DNA from 4 places in the Brevibacterium sp. UCMA 11752 genome. Region 1 is predicted to be linked to each of the others. Evidence: riboswitches for the same ligand, from Rfam matches in the RefSeq annotation. Region 1 holds a riboswitch; each other region holds the start of a gene.
What was found. A riboswitch is a leader RNA that binds a small molecule or an ion and turns the genes downstream of it on or off. The one in region 1 is predicted to bind thiamine pyrophosphate.
Positions count from the first base shown of each region.

Region 2: linked by a shared signal. The riboswitch ahead of HU144_RS17190 (ECF transporter S component) and the one ahead of HU144_RS18840 (TenA family protein) in region 1 are both predicted to bind thiamine pyrophosphate.
Region 3: linked by a shared signal. The riboswitch ahead of thiM (hydroxyethylthiazole kinase) and the one ahead of HU144_RS18840 (TenA family protein) in region 1 are both predicted to bind thiamine pyrophosphate.
Region 4: linked by a shared signal. The riboswitch ahead of thiO (glycine oxidase ThiO) and the one ahead of HU144_RS18840 (TenA family protein) in region 1 are both predicted to bind thiamine pyrophosphate.

Region 1 covers NZ_JACBOS010000003.1:4,161,467-4,165,674, reverse strand. The annotation lists gene HU144_RS18850 (uridine kinase) at 1-69, opposite strand, end outside; gene HU144_RS18845 (ATP-grasp domain-containing protein) at 69-1,058, opposite strand; gene HU144_RS18840 (TenA family protein) at 1,193-1,885, opposite strand; TPP riboswitch at 1,882-1,987, opposite strand; gene HU144_RS18835 (VOC family protein) at 2,054-2,416, shown strand; gene HU144_RS18830 (HutD family protein) at 2,438-2,953, shown strand; gene HU144_RS18825 (hypothetical protein) at 3,179-4,208, shown strand, end outside.
Region 2 covers NZ_JACBOS010000003.1:3,806,541-3,810,748, forward strand. The annotation lists gene HU144_RS17180 (universal stress protein) at 1-270, shown strand, start outside; gene HU144_RS17185 (fibronectin type III domain-containing protein) at 329-2,179, opposite strand; TPP riboswitch at 2,295-2,403, shown strand; gene HU144_RS17190 (ECF transporter S component) at 2,427-3,056, shown strand; gene HU144_RS17195 (ABC transporter ATP-binding protein) at 3,056-4,208, shown strand, end outside.
Region 3 covers NZ_JACBOS010000003.1:1,911,529-1,915,736, forward strand. The annotation lists gene HU144_RS08530 (ATP-binding cassette domain-containing protein) at 1-617, shown strand, start outside; gene HU144_RS08535 (sugar ABC transporter permease) at 614-1,825, shown strand; TPP riboswitch at 2,061-2,164, shown strand; gene thiM (hydroxyethylthiazole kinase) at 2,152-3,048, shown strand; gene thiE (thiamine phosphate synthase) at 3,045-3,815, shown strand; gene thiD (bifunctional hydroxymethylpyrimidine kinase/phosphomethylpyrimidine kinase) at 3,812-4,208, shown strand, end outside.
Region 4 covers NZ_JACBOS010000003.1:3,229,631-3,233,838, forward strand. The annotation lists gene HU144_RS14465 (DedA family protein) at 1-34, shown strand, start outside; gene HU144_RS14470 (histone deacetylase) at 40-654, shown strand; gene HU144_RS14475 (ketopantoate reductase family protein) at 608-1,579, opposite strand; gene thiE (thiamine phosphate synthase) at 1,616-2,296, opposite strand; TPP riboswitch at 2,320-2,423, shown strand; gene thiO (glycine oxidase ThiO) at 2,413-3,600, shown strand; gene thiS (sulfur carrier protein ThiS) at 3,597-3,845, shown strand; gene HU144_RS14495 (thiazole synthase) at 3,847-4,208, shown strand, end outside.

The sequences.
Region 1 (4,208 bases):
TCGTTTGCCGATATTGACCCCGCGCAGCAGTGAGAGCAGTTGGTGGAGAACTGCGCGACGGTCAGACATCAAGTGTGGGAGGCAGACATCGCGGCAACCTCGGCGGCTAAGTATTCGGCGATCCGGTCCGCGGCAGAGGTGCGTCCGGCCGTGCGTTCGCCCTCTTCGACGCTCGGGTTGTAGTTCGTGTTGGTGTTGATGTCGTAGACGACCTGGCGGCCATCAGCAGTCTCGATGAACTCGATTCCAGCGATGTCGATGTGCAGCTCGGCCAGGAGCGTCTCCAGCCTGCCGATGAGGGGCGTGCGCGCGGTGATGTCCTCACGCACGGAGAACGGATCGACTGGTGCTGCAGATGCGGAGGGGATCGCGCATGCCTCGGCGGGGCACAATTCGAAGGACCCATCGGAGACATCGACGCGCACCGCATAGTGGAACCGGCCGCCGACGAACTCGGCACGGGTGACGAACGGCTGCGCCGGCTGCACATATTCCTGGACCAGTGTGATTCCGTCGATCGGCTCGTTCGCACCACCGGTGGCGAAGTCACTCGCAGCCTCATCGAGTTCGGAATGAGACTCGAAAAGGCGCACGCCGAGTCCCTTGCCGCCCTGGTTGTGCTTGGTGATGAAGGGCGGGACGAAATCGCGCGCCGCCGTGGACAGCGCAGCACTGCCGAAGACCGCCGAGGTGCGCGGGGTGTCGAAGTCGCGAATGGCGAGCTCGCGGTTTTGGCGGATCTTGCTCACCTCGAGTTCGTAGACGTCTGCGCCGTTGATGACGGTGCGTCCTGCGGTCTGGAGCCAGGCGAGCACCGCACGCCCATAGTCCTTGACATGCGGATCCGTGCGAGTGTGCGCCGAGGCGGACAGCCGCGACCAGAACAGGCCCTGCGGCGGCTCTGTGGTGAGATCGATCGAGACCTCAGGCAGCAGCCACTCGACGAAGGGGATGCCTGATCGATCGAGGGCCTGCGCAAACGGCGCGATCCATTCGGGATTGTCATGAATGATGTAGACCGCAGGACCGTCCGTGACGGGAAGCAGCTGTGTGCTCATCTGTATTACCTCGCATCCTCCAGCGACGGCGAAGGGTGACTGGATGCACCCATACACCTGTTCTGCTCAACAATCCTAGTCCGAGCAGCCTCGTTGAAGCGAGGGACGCAGAATGTGAACCGGGCGCTCCAGCTTCACCGGGTCTCGTTCTGCGCGTACGCCTCGTCGAAGAAGGCCAGTTCGAGGTCGACGCCACGGTGCCAGCCGTGAGTCAGTCGGCCTCGCGCCGCGGCGGATTCTGCGTCCTCACCGGTGGGGAATACGCGCTCAAGCTCGTCGACGAGGAACTGCACCCAGGCCCGGAAGGCCCCACCGCGGTGCAGGTCGATCCACCCGGAATGGACCCGGCGTGGAGGCATCGGATCCGAGCGCTCGCCCCAATCGAGGTAGAGCCATTCGGCGATGACGAGCACGACGAGCAGTTCTGCGTAGGAGGCCGAGTCGACGGCTTCGTCCATGAGGTCACGGAACCCCTCGGTCGGCCCGGCCAGCTGGGGGTCAGCGTAGTCGGCGGCAGGGACACCCACCTCGGCGAAGGCCATGAGGAAATACGAATTCTCGTCGGCTTCGAGAAAGCCGAGCTGCTTGGCGAACCGCAGCTTGGGCCCGAGAGCATCGCCGTGAGCGACGCACGCGCCGAGCATCGAGAGGAACGATTCGAAGAACTGGTAGTCCTGAATCAGGTACCGACTCATCACGGAGTCATCGACCGTGCCGGCAAACAGCTCGGTGACGAACCTATGCCCGACTGCCGCCTCCCAGGTCTTTGCCGATTGTGCTCTCATCGCTGCCACGGCCCCACCTGGCTGCACATGAATAGTGGTCATCGCTGTGTCCTCACTTCCTCCGCCGGTGCTCACCGGATCAGGTTCAAAGGGTCTGCTCGCGCACTCTCAGCGCCATTTCTCGGCGCTCCCCTGGGGTGGTTCGAGCCTAACACCAGCTATGATCGTCAGGCTGTTCCCCATGTCACCCCCGCGGCGTAGACTCACATCATGGCTATCGCAAAGCAGCCCGTCATCGTCCTAGATGCCCCTGACGCCCGCGAACTCGCGGAGTTCTACGGCAAACTCCTCGACTGGGAAGTCAGAGTCGATGACGACGGCACCTGGGCAGAGATCACATCCGATTCCTGGCCGCCGATCTGCTTCCAGCAGGTCGAGGACTACCACGCTCCCAGTTGGCCGAGCCAGGCGCATCCGCAGCAGATGCACATCGACGTCATGGTCGACGACTTGGACGTCGGAGAGGCAGCGGTGACCGAAATCGGCGCCGGTAAGGCTGCCGAGCAACCGGGGGAGACCTTCCGCGTCTTCCTCGACCCTGCCGGGCACCCGTTCTGCCTCTGCGCGAACTGAACTCCCGTTTAGAGTGATCACATGCGCGTGATCACCTCCTTCGATGACCTCGAACCGGTTCCATGGGCCAATGGTGCGGGGGAGACGACCGAGCTCGTCTCGCTCACCGAATCCCAAAATCTGACCCCGAGCCGACGACGGTGGCGCTTGAGCATCGCGCGTCTGGACCGTCCGGCTGCATTCTCCCCATTGCCGGGCTTGGCACGCACGTTCCTTCCTATCGGCGCCGAGGTTGTCCTTGAGATCGACGGACAGGTGCACTGCGTCGCCCAAGATGAACCTCAGAGATTCCGTGGGGACCAGATTGTCTCCCTCATCGAACTGGGCACTCCGTGCTTCGCCCTCAACCTCATGGTCGAGTCCGACGACGGCGCAGAATCGGAACAAGTCGGGATGGAGATGTCGACGCGATTCACCGGTTCCGACTTCTTCGCAGTGACCTTGGAGTCGGGTGCCGGCTACCCGAGATTCCAAGTGCTGGAACTCGAGGAATCGGACGTACTTCCCGATCACCTCGGCGTGGCCATTCTGCACTGAGACGGCGATTGAGACGCCGGTTCTCGAGGCGGTCGAATTCAGACCTGCGAGTATCCTGCAAAGCGCATGTCCTGTGCGTCACACGGATCGGCATCATCGCAGGTCAACAGCCACGGAGGCGCTGCCTTCTCACAGTGTTGTCCCAGCTTCTGAGGGGGTGGGTCAGGAACTCCGAAAATGGACGGGCGATACTGAACTCAGGGACCAGTCATCGGAGGTATTTTGGTGTCGAATCAGAATGAGTCAGGCAGACTGAACGGGCAGAGCGTCGCAGCGTCCGATCACGACGGATCAGCATCGGAAGACGGCGAATCCGAATCGACCGTGCAGGCATCACAGACCCTGCCTCTGATCACTGAAGAACTCGCCGCCACACACGCCAGGAACACCCAGTCGACACCGACGCCGAGCTCGCACGTGAGCACACCGGTGATGCCGCCGAATCCGATCCGACGCGAAGAGCAGCCGGTGTCAGCAGGCTCGGCGACTCGGATGATGCAGGAGAACACCACTGCAGTCGGTGAATCGACAGCGAAGGATGACGTTGCCGAGAATGCGAAGGGCGACGACGGCGAGAAGAAGGAGAAGAGCGAGAGCAGGGTCTCGGCGACCCAGCTCGTCGCCGGTGCCGCAGCCGCAGCCACCTCCTCGGTCATCGGCGGGCAGCTGGGCGTTGCCGGAACGGTCGTCGGTGCAGGGGTCGCGAGCATCATCACCGGACTCGCGGTGACGCTCTACACCAGCAGCCTCGACAAGGGCAAAGAGAAGATCAGAGAAGTCGGCACGAAGCTCGCTCCGGCAGTGAAGGCGAAGTCACTCGGTGCCAAGACTCAGCGATCCCACGCCATCAGCACCTTCGGGAGCCTGAGCGACGAGGCGGACGCAGCCACGACCGTCGACGTTCCGTCAGCGCAGCACCCATCACCCGATGCCACCGAGGCGGCCAACGAGGAACCGAAGACGTGGTGGCAGAAGCTGCGCCGCAAACGCGTCCTCTACCCGGTGGCTATCGGGGTGGCGACATTCGGAATCGGCTTGGGTGCCGTAGTCATGGCCGAATCATTCACCGACGCCGACATCTCGCCCGGCACCTCACAGATCTCACGATCAGTGACCGGAGATTCCGGCACCGGGGATGACTCCGAAACATCGCAAGACGGCGGCGGCACTGCCGAATCCAGCTCCTCCGGGGACGATTCCCAGCCCGGCCAGAACCCGAATCAGGGCAGCGGAGCCGAGAGCTCGTCGACGAGTG
Region 2 (4,208 bases), 350 kb from region 1:
GCCGAGGTCTCCGTTCGGAGGAAGAAGCAGCTCGAGGCAGCGCTCGAGGCCGAGGTCGCGGCAGTGGCTCAGCAGTTCCCCGATCTGCAGGTCGATGCCGAGGTGCCCATCGGAGACCCGACCGAGGTTCTCGTCGAAGCCGCAAAGACCGCACAGCTGACTGTCCTCGGCACCCGCGGACGCGGAGCAGTCCGAAGTGCGCTTCTGGGCTCCGTATCCCGTGGAGTCCTCCACCGCGCGGACGGTCCGATCATGGTCGTCCCGAGCTGAGCCGGCGGCGTCAGCGCAGACCGCGCAGGCAGCGTCAGCGCAGACCGCGCCGGTAGCGTCAGCGCAGACTGCGTCGGCGCCTTGACATGAACAGCAGCACCGCGCCGATGATGATTGCGGTGGCACCGACAATGATCGGCACACCGAGCTGAGTGCCGGTGCGCGGGAGATCGCCGGCGTCCGCATCTGCACCTACGTTCGCCGAGGTGGCACCCGAGCTGGCCGCAGCAGAGGTGGCATTCTCCTGCGCACCGGCTTCCACGCCGGCAGTCGTGCCGTCGGCCTCGTTTGTGCCGTCCGTCTCGTTTGTGCCGTCAGACTCGTTTGTGCCGTCAGACTCGTTTGTGCCGTCAGACTCGTTTGTGCCGTCAGTCTCGGTCGTACCGTCGGCTTCGGCGGTGTCCGAGCCCGAGTCAGCTTCAGTCCCGTCTGAGCTGGTGGCCGCATCCACGCTGTCCGCGCCGCCGCCAGCGTCCGCACCGTCGGCTTCCGCGTTCGCATCTGCTTCCACGTCGGCTCCCGGCTCTGGAGCGTCATTTCCGGCGCGGGTGATCTCGACATCGTCGATCTTCTCGGACGCTGCCTGCGCTTCCGGCTCCTGTGCACCGCCTTCTGGGACCTCATAGGTCGTTGCCTGCAGAGCTTCGTCACTCACCCGCACTCGGGTGAAGGCCGGGGTGTCGTTGTGCACGCTCTTGGCCTCCCATTCCAACCCCGGAACGTAGTCGTAGTACTTCGAACCCGAGGATGAGGTCAGCGTCAGGTACATCGTCTGCCCTTCGTCTTTTTCCTGCTCGAAGCCGGCATCGGAATCTTCGACCTTCTTGCCCTCGGAGTCCATGAGGAACGTCCGGTTGTAGATGTGGTCGTGACCGGACACCACGAGGTCGATGTCGTTGCGTGCAGCAACCGGTGGAATCGCCTCACGCAGCTTCTTCACATCAAGGTCGCTGTTATGCGTCGCGGTCGAATAGATCGAGTGGTGGAAACCGAGGACCTTCCACCGGGCCTCGTCGCCGTGGGCCTTGACGACTTCGTCGATGAATTCGGCGTGCTCGTCGGTGTCATGACTGTTCGAATTGATGTTGATGAACAGAACCCCGGAATCGATGAACCAGTAGTCCCCGCCGGAGGTGATGGCTCCACCTTCACCGTGGTCCTGACTGACGTTGGGCCGATTGAAATGCTGCTCATACGATTTCGATGCGACATCATGGTTGCCGATCGTCGTCGCCTGCGGAACAGTTGTCATCGCCTCAGGTGCCAAGTACTCCTCGTACTGGCCCTGGTCATTGGCGGAGTTCACCTGATCGCCCAGAGAGTAGACCAACCGCGGATCCTGCGCTGTCCCCAGCGCCGAGGTGAGCGTCCTGTTCCAGCCGGTCGCATCGTCGGGGTTGCCACCACCGGCACCGATCTGCGGGTCGCCGAAGACAAGGAACTCGCTGCCCCCGCCCGCTGTCCCCGTATCGAACTGCGCCACCGGTGAGAAGCCGTCATCCTCGCTTCCGACCTGGTAGACGTATTCGGTGTCCGGCTCCAGCCCGGTCATAATCGCATGGTTGTAGTGGCGTTTGAGATCAGTTGAGAGCCCGGACTTCGTCGTCGTGGCGCGCTTCGCATCGGCGGGAAGCGCCGAACCCTCAAGTTCGGAAGCCTTGGCCCAGCGGACCTCTCCCCCGCCGGAGCTCTCACTCATCCACGACAGGTTGCGCGTTCGCTCGTCGGCTCCGACTTGGAGGACGGGATCGGTGATCGCGGATGTCCGTTCCTGGCTCTTCGCGGTGGGATCGCTGCTGAGCAGCTGTTCCTGGGCATGTGCCGGAATCGGTGCCGAGACGAGCACGGCCAGCAGCGTCAGTGCGGACAGGAAGCCCAGTGGCCTGATCAGATGATGTTGTGTTTTCACCCGATCATTCCTACCCGCCGGTAATGAAAGCCTCGACCCCGACGGGCGGCCGCCGAGTCAACGGCAGGTGAACTTTTCGCCACGGGGCACTGCCGTGAACTGTTGTACAGTTGGCCCTACACGACAGGGGAGCGCCAATAGGGGCGCTGAGAGTGCAGATGAAGCTGCAGACCCTCGAACCTGATGCGGCTAGCACCGCCGAAGGAAGTCGAGACTCTTCTACCCCTCCTTGATATGAGGAGGCACAATGCCAGAAACAGCCGCGCCTGAATCCACTTCGAAGACCGCGCGAAACCATTCCCACGCACCGACGACGAAGCAGTGGCGGGTCGTCGACTATGTCGTCACCGCTGTGCTCGGGATCAGCGTCGGACTCATCTTCTGGGTCCTGGCCCTGAGCTGGAAGGTCCTCGAACTCGGGTTCCAGGCTTTCCCTCCCTCGATCGGCCTCATCGCCGGGCTCTGGGTCCTCGCCGGGCCGTTGGCCGGGGCCATCATCCGCAAGCCCGGTGCCGCACTGCTGTGCGAGATGATCGCCGCCATCGTCGAGGCCGTGCTGGGCTCCCACTTCGGCGCTACCGTCCTGCTGTCCGGGCTGGTCCAGGGCCTCGGCGCCGAACTCATCTTCGCAGCCTTCGGCTATCGCAAGTTCAACCTGTGGGTCACGAGCCTGGCCGGCCTCCTGGCCGCCGCGTTCATGTCCGTGAGCGAGAACATCATGTACAACGCCGAATGGCAGTTCGGCTTCCAAGCCGCCTACACGGTGTGCGCCGTCATCTCCGGCGTCGTCATCTCCGGCATCGGCGCCTGGTTCGCCTACCGCGCGATCGCGAAGACCGGGGCGCTGAGTTCCTTCGCCTCCGGTCGCCTGCGCTGATGGCCCTGCCAATCACTGCCCGCCGGTACTCGTGGCGCCACGCCGATCGCGAGCAGCCTGCGTTCGTCCCCCTCGACCTGCACATCGACGCAGGTGAGAAGGTGCTTCTTCTGGGCCCATCCGGGGCTGGCAAGACCACCCTGCTGCATGCGATCGCCGGGGTCCTCCCCGCCGAATCCGGCGAAGCCGCCGGCGAGCTGCTCATCGGTGACCTGCCACCCGATCCTCGCCGAGGTGAGACCGGGCTGGTCCTGCAAGATCCCGATTCGCAGGTGATCTTCTCCCGCGTCGGCGACGACGTCGCCTTCGGGATGGAGAACCTGGGACTGCCTGCGGAGATCATCGATGCCCGCGTCTCCGCCTCGCTGCAGACGATGGGTCTCGACCTCCCCCATGACCATCCCACCGCGGCACTGTCAGGAGGTCAGAAACAGCGGCTGGCACTGGCGGGAGTCCACGCGATGGCACCACAGGTGATCATCCTCGACGAGCCGACGGCGAATATCGATCCGGACTCGGCCGCCTCCGTCCGTGATGCTGTCCTCGATACCCAGGCGGCCACCTCGGCGACGATGATCATCGTCGAACACCGGGTCGAACTGTGGCTCGATCATGTGGACACCGTGATCGTCCTCGGCCCAGATGGGCTGCTCGCGCAGGGCACACCGAGTTCGGTCTTCGGTGATCCCGAACTCGCCGAGGTGCTTCTCGAGTGTGGAGTCTGGGTGCCGGGAACGACAGAATCCTTGGCAGGAGACGATCGGAATCCGGTGGAGTCCGTATCAAGAGCTGCTGCTGTGGCTACCGGAGAGGTCGTCCTCCAGACCGAGCAGCTCAGCGTTGCTCGACCGAGGGTGAAGGCTCCGGCCGCGACCGGTCTCGATCTGTCCATTCGGGCTGGTGAGGCCGTGGGTATCGTCGGCGCCAACGGGGCCGGCAAGTCGACGCTGGCCCTGACCTTGGCCGGCCTCATTCCCGAGTTCGGTGGAGAAGTCGCCGCGCTGGGCTCTCTGCGGGCTGGGGCTAAACATGACCGGCCCTTCCGCTGGCCCTCAGCATTTCTGGCTCCTCGCATCGGGATGGTGTTCCAGGAGCCGGAGCATCAGTTTCTGCGCTCCAGCGTCGCCTTAGAGCTGGCGCTGGGTCCGCGTC
Region 3 (4,208 bases), 2.2 Mb from region 1:
CCGGAGTCCACGGAGCCGACGAAGGTGAGATCATTCTGGGCGGACGATCCCAGAAATTCGCAGCGCCGAAGGACGCACAGAAGGCGGGAGTCGCCACAGTCTTCCAGGACCTCTCCCTCTGCGAGAACCTCGACGTCGTGGCCAACCTGTTCCTCGGCCACGAGAAGACCCGCGGCGGTGTTCTCGACGAGGTCACCATGGAAGCAAGGTCGTGGGAGCTGCTGCGCAGCCTGTCGGCGAAGATCCCCAGTGTCAGGGTGCCGATCGCGGCTCTCTCCGGCGGTCAACGTCAGACGGTCGCGATTGCCAGGTCCCTCCTCGGCGAACCCTCGATCGTGATGTTGGACGAGCCGACCGCGGCCCTCGGCGTTGCGCAGACCGCCGAGGTGCTCAACCTCATCGAGCGGCTGCGTGAACGTGACCTCGGAGTGCTGCTGGTCAGCCACAACATGGCCGATGTCCAGGCCGTGTGCGACCGTGTCCATGTTCTGCGTTTGGGCAAGGATGCCGGTGACTTCCCAGGTGACGAGCGCACGGACGTGCTGGTCGCCGCGATCACGGGAGCCAACGACAACGTCGTGACTCAGAGAGCGACCCGGAGGGGTGAGCGTCGATGACCCGCAACTCGTTCATCACCGACGAACGCATTTCGAGCGAGGGGTTCCTTGCGACATTCGTTCGTCGAGTCAAGGAGGGCCAGCTCGGCTCATTCCCAGTGATACTGGCGCTCATCGTCATCGTCGTCGTCTTCCAGTCGGCGAACAGCAAGTTCATCTCACCGGCCAACTTGGTCAATCTCTCCACACAGGTCGCGTTCTTGGCGATCCTGGCGCTGGGCATCAACCTCATCCTGCTCCTCGGTGAGATCGACCTGTCGTTGGCTCAGCTGGGTGGACTCTCTGCCTCACTACTGGGTGTGCTGGTGGTCAGACAAGGGGTCCCGCCCCTGATCGCGCTGGTCATCATGCTGGTGTTGGGCCTCGTCGTCGGAGCGATCCAGGGGTGGTTCTTCGCGGTGGTCGGCATCCCGGCCTTCGTGGTCACACTGGCCGGTCTGCTGGCGTTCACCGGACTGACTCTGACGACCTTGGGAGTGCAGAAGAACCTGTCGATGGCCGATACCTTCGCCTTCGACTTTGCCAGCTTCTACTTCCCAGCCATCTGGGCCTACGTGTTCGGAGCAGTTGCAGTCATCGGCTTCGGTGCCGGGATCATCTACTCGAAGCTGCGCCGTCACAACGAGGGACTCGACAGCCCGAGCTGGACCTCGGTGATTGTGCGCATCGTGCTGCTGGCAGCCATCGTCTTCGGCTTTCTCATCCTGGTCAATCAGGACTTCGGACTGGCGATGCCGTTCTTCCTCATGATCGTCATCGCGATCGGAATCGACCTGGTGCTGCGCAAGACCAAGTACGGGCGTTCGATCTACGCTGTCGGCGGCAAGGTCGAAGCCGCCAGGCGCGCAGGTATCAGGGTCACCTGGGTGCGCATCAGCGTATTCATGGCCGCCGGTGTTCTGGCAGCATTGTTCGGCTTCATCAAGACCGGTGTGACGACAAACGCGGGATCGACGCTGGTGAGCACGCAGGACCTGCTCAACGCGATCGCCGCCGCGGTCATCGGCGGCACCTCGCTGTTCGGCGGTCGCGGCACAGCCTGGGCCGCCGTGCTCGGTGCCCTGGTCGTCGGTGCCATCAACAACGGTCTGTATCTCATCGGCTTCAACTCCGATGCCCAGCAGATCATCACCGCGCTCGTCCTGCTCACGGCCGTCGTCATCGACGCCCTGAGCCGCCGCGGACAACGCTACGTCGGACGCGGTTAGCTGCCGAGAGACGCAGATAGCCCCGCTCGATGCGGTAGCGAAACGTCGAGAGCAGAGCTGAGCCTCGAGAGCGCACTCCCTGGAGTCTGCTCTCGACGCTCAGCTCTGCTCTCAATGAAACCTGTTCCTCGCCGAGGTGGGGCTGAGGTTCCAGCTCGGCAGTCCCGGGGCCGCTGCATCAGCCCTTCTCGGGCGCCGGCATCGGCGGTGCTGGGACTGAGCTGATACAGTCGTGGGCAATGACATGGGGTGCCTGACGCCGTTCGCGTGAGGCTGAGAGAACACCCATCGAACCTGATCTGGGCCATACTAGCGAAGGGATCGTCATGGTTGACTTCGACCTGCGTTCTGCCAATACACGACTGCGTGCGAACAATCCACTGATCCAATGCATCACGAACACCGTCGTGCAGCAATTCAGTGCCAACGTGCTCCTGGCCATCGGCGCCGCTCCGGCGATGCTCGACCACGATGCCGATGCCGCACAGTTCACCCGCATCGCCAGTGGACTGCTGGTCAACTTCGGCACCGCCACGAACCAGCAGTTCCTCGCCGCCGACGCCGCCATCGACGCAGCCAACGAAGACTCCAAGCCATGGGTGCTGGACCCGGTGAGCATCGGAGCCGTCGACTTCCGCACCACGCGAATCCGCCGCGCGGCGAACTCTTCACCCACAGCCATCCGCGGAAACGCCTCCGAGATCGCAGCCCTGGCCGGCATGGGTTTGGGCGGGCGAGGTGTGGATTCCACTGACGAAGTTGATGCGGTGATTCCCGCCGCGGCCGCACTGGCCCGGTCCACGGGTGCCATCGTTGCCGTCTCCGGACCAAGGGACGCGATCGTCGCTCACATCGACGGTGCCGATCGTGTCGTCCGCCTCGACGGGGGTCACTCCTATATGCCACTGGTCATCGGCACCGGCTGCTCACTCGGCGCAGTCACCGCTGCCTATCTCGTGGGCGCAACGACCGCCTCGGCGAGGTTCGAGGCCGTCGTCGCCGCCCACGCTCACTTCAAGGTTGCTGGTGAAGCTGCCGCTGAGGGAGTACGCGGACCCGGCAGCTTCTCCGTGAACTTCCTTGACGTGCTGCACACGGTAACGGGCGAGGAGCTGGCAAGGATCCAGGTCGAAGCAGGCACAGTCGCAGCAGGCACAGTCGCAGCAGGCGCCGTCGGGGCCGACGCGGTCGGGGCCGACGCGGTCGACGGAGCACAGTCATGAGCCCCTCGATTCCCGAGGTGAATTCCCGCCTGGCCGGTATCGACGCACGCCTGGCCGGAATCGATACTCGGCTCTACCTCGTCACGGACTCGGCCCAGTGCCGAGAAGCCGGACGCAGCGTCGCCGATACCGTCCGCGAAGCTGTGGCCGGGGGAGTGGGGATCGTGCAGGTCCGGGACAAGGACATCGACGACGATGCGTTCTACACGCTGACCTGCGAGGTCATCGCCGCAGTCGACAGCGCGGTGGCCGACAGTACGAGCCTCGACTCCGCTTCGGCAGGCGCGGAACGCAGTGTGCCCATCGTCCTCAACGACCGCGTCGCCGTCGCCCAGCGCCTCCTTGCCGAAGGTTCGCACGTCCACATTCACGTCGGACAGTCGGATACTCCGGTCGAACAGGTGCGCGAACTCATCGGCCCCGAACCGCTCATCGGCCTGTCGGCGGCCAACAGCAGCGAATTCGCAGCCGCCCGGGACTCCGGCGTTGTCGACCTCGTCGGAATCGGGCCTGTCTACGACACCACGACGAAGACCGATGCACCCGATGGGATCGGGCCGGACCGCCTCGGCGAGCTGGTGAGCGAAGCAGAACTTCCGGCGGTCGCCATCGGAGGAATCAGCACTGCTCGTGCCGCCGAACTGCGCGGCCGGGGACTTGTCGGGATCTGTGTGGTCTCGGCGATCTGCCGCGCCGAGGATCCGCGTGCTGCAGCCGAGGAACTGCTCGCACAATTCGGCGACGGACGTGCGGAGGCAGCGCGATGACCACGCGTCCACCCATCGCACTGTCCATCGCCGGCACCGACCCCAGCGGGGGAGCCGGCATCCACGCCGACCTCAAAACCTTCACCGCCCGCGGAGTGCTGGGCACCACGGCCATCACGGCTCTGGTCGCGCAGAATACGCACGGCGTCTCTCGGGTCTACGGAATCGATGATGACTTCGTCTCGGATCAGCTCGACAGCGTCCTGGACGATATGCCCGTCGACGCCACGAAATCGGGGATGCTCGGCTCACGGTCTCTCGTGGAACTCGTCGTCGCGCGAGCGGCCCAGAGCCACCTGGGCTTCTACACCGTGGACCCGGTCATGGTCGCGACCTCCGGGCACCGCCTCCTCGAGGTCGATGCCGTGGCCGCGGTCCGTGACCACCTGCTGC
Region 4 (4,208 bases), 930 kb from region 1:
TTGGACAGTCCCAGCCGTTGACGTGGCATCATGAATGGGATGTCTCAAGGTCTCGTGTGGTATGTCAGCTATGGGTCGAACATGCATCGTGACAGGCTCGCCTGTTACCTGCAGGGCGGCCGTCCCCCAGGTGCGTTCGTCACCTATCCCGGCGCTCGGGACTCCGCTCCGCCGCTGGCAGAGATAGGCATCGAACTTCCCGGATCCATCTACTTCGCCGGCACCTCCACCGTGTGGGGCGGCGGAGGAATGGCCTTCTATGACCATCACGTACCAGGCCCCACACCGGCCAAGGCATATCTCATCACGGCCCAGCAGTTCGCCGATGTCGCCGATCAGGAGATGAACCGGCCGCCTTCATCGGACAACCCGCTGGAGACACTGGCCTGCGAACTTCCCGTCGGCTCCGCCCACTCGGTGGGGCCAGGCGGATACGAGACCCTTCTGGTTCTCGACCGCGCAGATTCGATCCCGATGGTGACGTTCACAGCTCCGCACGGATCGGATGCAGTCACCCACACCATCCCCGGTGAACCGTACCTGACGATGCTGCGCCTCGGCGTCGAAGAGGTCAGTTCTGTCTCGACCGTCGGTTCAGTTTCGACGCTCAACTCTGTCGCAGCGACTCCCCCGCCCGCAGCTGCACAAGTGTGAGGTCGAGCAGGGGTGTCTGCACACCGAGGTCAGCGGCTGTTCGCGCGAGGTGGCCGAGGATGTGCTCGGTTTCGCTGGGCAGACCCGAGGTCACATCGCGATAGAGCGATGAGGTGAATGACGAGCCCTCGGCGGTGAGCATGGCCAGAGTCATGTCCCTGACCTCGGCCGAGACCGGGTGTCCCCCGGCGCTCGCAACGGCTTCGAGCTCGTCGACGATTCCCACGATGTGCGATTGTCCGCCAGCCGCCATGATCGCTCCGACCGGGGCCCGGAACAGGCAGGTGACGACTCCTGCCGCGGCGATGAAGATCCACTTCTCCCACAGGGCGTCCGTGATGTTCTCAAGGATCTGCAGTCTGTAGCCGGGAACGTCAAGAGCCTCGACGATGGGATCGGGGACGACTCCCCCGTCGAGGTCGCCGATGGTCATGATAGCCAGGTCGGTCATCTGGTGGATGGCTCCGTCCTTGATCGTTCCGACGATCTTGACCAGACCGCCCAGAACCTGGCCGGGGAATTCCTCGACCAATCGCTCGATCTGAGCCATGCCGTTGAGGAACGGAATGATCAGGGTCTGCTCCCCCACTGCGGGTCTGATGTCGTCGATGATCGATTCCAAGCCGTTGGCCTTGACCGCGACGATCACGAGGTCGAAGGGAGTCGAATCCTGGCGATCGGCAGCGGCGGAGTCGGCAGCTGCCGGATCAGCCTGGGCGAGGTCGGCGGCGGTGAGGACGGGGATGTGATTCGTCCGGTCCTCACCGGGGGCGACGAATCGCAGGCCGTTGGCACGCATCGTCTGCGCTCGTGCCTCGCGGACGAGGAACGTGACATCGCGATCTGCTTCGAACAGGCGGGTGCCGAACGCCCCGCCGGTCGCGCCGGCTCCGGCGATGAGTATCTTCACTGTGTGCTCTCCCATGTCAGATAGATTCCTTTGCTGTTGCGCCGCGCGCTGTCACAATGCCTGTTTGAGTTCCGCAGCCGCGGCCGCGGGGTCCTCTGCTGCGGTCACCGCACGGACGACGACGATGCGCTGCGCACCGGCGGCTCTTACCTCCGTGAGGCGCTCGACGGCCGAGATCCCGCCGATCGCGAACCAGGGCTTGGACGCGCTGGAGGCGAGCGCGCGCAGGGGGTCGGTGCCGATGGCTGGTCTGCCGGGTTTGGTAGGGGTCTCCCACACGGGACCCAAGCAGAAATAATCGATCTCGGGATCCGCCTCGGCGGCATCGGCCTGGGCAATGGAATGGGTCGAGCGGCCCAGGATCACATCCGGGCCGAGGACCGCGCGGGCCTGTTCGCTGGTGAGGTCGCCCTGGCCGACGTGGAAGACATCGGCGCCGACGAGGAGGGCCACATCCGCGCGGTCGTTGACGGAGAAGAGCTTCTGGTGCCGGTGGGCTGCGTCCCTGAGCACCTCGAGTGCTTCGATCTCGGCCCGGGCTTCGAGGCCCTTGTCGCGCAGCTGGATGATGTCGACGCCACCGGCGTAGGCGGCATCGAGGAACTCTGGGAGATCGCCCTGCACGCTGCGGGAATCGGTGCAGACATAGAGCCTAGCCGTGCGCAGCCGGTCAAGACGTGTGCCCCTGTCTGTGGCTGTATCCGTGTCTTGGAGTGCGGCGTCCATTGTCATATCTGCGGCCATGCTCCTAGAGTAGAGGAGTTCGCGGGAGCCTCATAAAGGGGCTGAGAGGGCTTTGTGCCGACCGTTCAACCTGATGCGGATCATGCCGCCGGAGGGAGCAGCACGTGCACGTCATCGTTGTGGGAGCTGGAATCATCGGCTTGTCCACCGCCTGGAATCTGCGCCGACGCGGCGTGCGCGTCACTATCGTCGATCCTGCCCCTGCCATGGGTGCCTCCCATGCGGCGGCGGGAATGCTGGCCCCGGCCGCCGAGGTGGTGTGGGGGCAGTCGCCCCTGTATCCGCTCATGCGTGCCTCGGCGGACCTCTACCCGGACTTCGCCGCCGAGCTGACTGCCGCCTCGGGCCATGACCTGGGACACTCGAGCACCGAGACCCTCGTGTGTGCCGGTGACCGGGCCGACCTCGCCTCCCTGCGTGAGCTCATGAACCTGCAGTCCTCTGCCGGTTTCGACGTCTCCCTCATCGCGGGCTCCCGGGCCCGTGACCTGGAACCGTCCCTGGCACCCGGGGTGTGCGGAGCCGTCACGATCCCCGGAGATCATTCGATCGATCCCCGTCGAGTCACCGGTGCACTGACAGCCGTCCTCGGTGATGACATCGTCCGGGCCTGCGTCACGGGTCTGCTCAAGGCAGCAGGGCGCACTGTGGGCGTCGAGCTCGACAATGGGACGAGGTTAACTGCTGATCAGGTCATCGTCGCCGCTGGCGCTTCGTGCAATGACATCGTGGGGGTACCGACGCTGCCTCTGCGCCAAGTATGGGGTGAGGTGATCAGACTCCGGGCGCCGAAGGCCCTGGCCCCACTGCTGACGCGCACGATCCGCGGTCTGGTCAATGCTCGGCCCGTCTACATCGTGCCTCGTCCCGATGGCGAACTCGTCCTCGGGGCCACGAGCCGTGAGGACGGCCGGTCGGGAACCAACGCCGGCGGAGTCCACCAGCTGCTTCGTGATGCAGAGCGCCTCGTCCCGGCCATCCTCGACTGCGAGATCACCGACATCACCACCCGCGCCAGACCGGGCTCACCCGATGACGTGCCGATCATCGGACGCATCGATCCCGGCTGTGTGGTGTCCACCGGCTTCTTCCGGCACGGCATTCTCCTCGCCCCGCTGGGTGCAGGCCTCACCGCCGACCTTGCCACCAGAGCCGACACCTCATGGGCGCCATCGGGGTCACTGGAAGCAGTGGGACCGGAACGCTTCGATTCAGAGCACCCACCGGCGGACACACAGGACGCTCAGCAGCACACCGTTTCGATTCAGCAACCAGCAGGGAGTCATCCGTGACCGACACCATCACCATCACGCTCAACGGCGAGCGCCACGCACTCGCCGGTCCCACCACAGCCAAGGACCTCATCTCCGGCATCGTCGACAAGGAGATCGGCACCGACGGCACCCCCGTCGACGGCAGTCGCCTGGGCATCGCGCTCGCCGTCGACGGTGAGGTCATCAGGCGCGGACAGTGGTCGGGCTTCACCCTGGCCGAGGGCCACAGCGTCGACATCGTCACCGCAGTGCAGGGAGGCTGATATGACCTGGAACGTCGACGAAGTGACTCTGAACTCCCGGCTCGTCATGGGCACCGGCGGCGCAAGTTCGCTGAGCATCCTCGAACAGGCGCTGGAAGCATCGGGCACAGAACTCACGACCGTAGCACTGCGCCGCTACGACGGCACTGCCCAGGACTCGGTGTTCGCCCTGCTGCAGCGTCTGGGTATCCGCATCCTGCCCAATACGGCTGGATGCTACACGGCCAGGGATGCTGTGCTGACTGCCCGATTGGCCAGGGAAGCTCTCGAGACGAACTGGGTCAAGCTCGAGGTCATCGCCGATGAAGAGACCTTGCTGCCCGATCCGGTGGAGCTGTTCCGGGCCGCGGAGGAGCTCGTGCT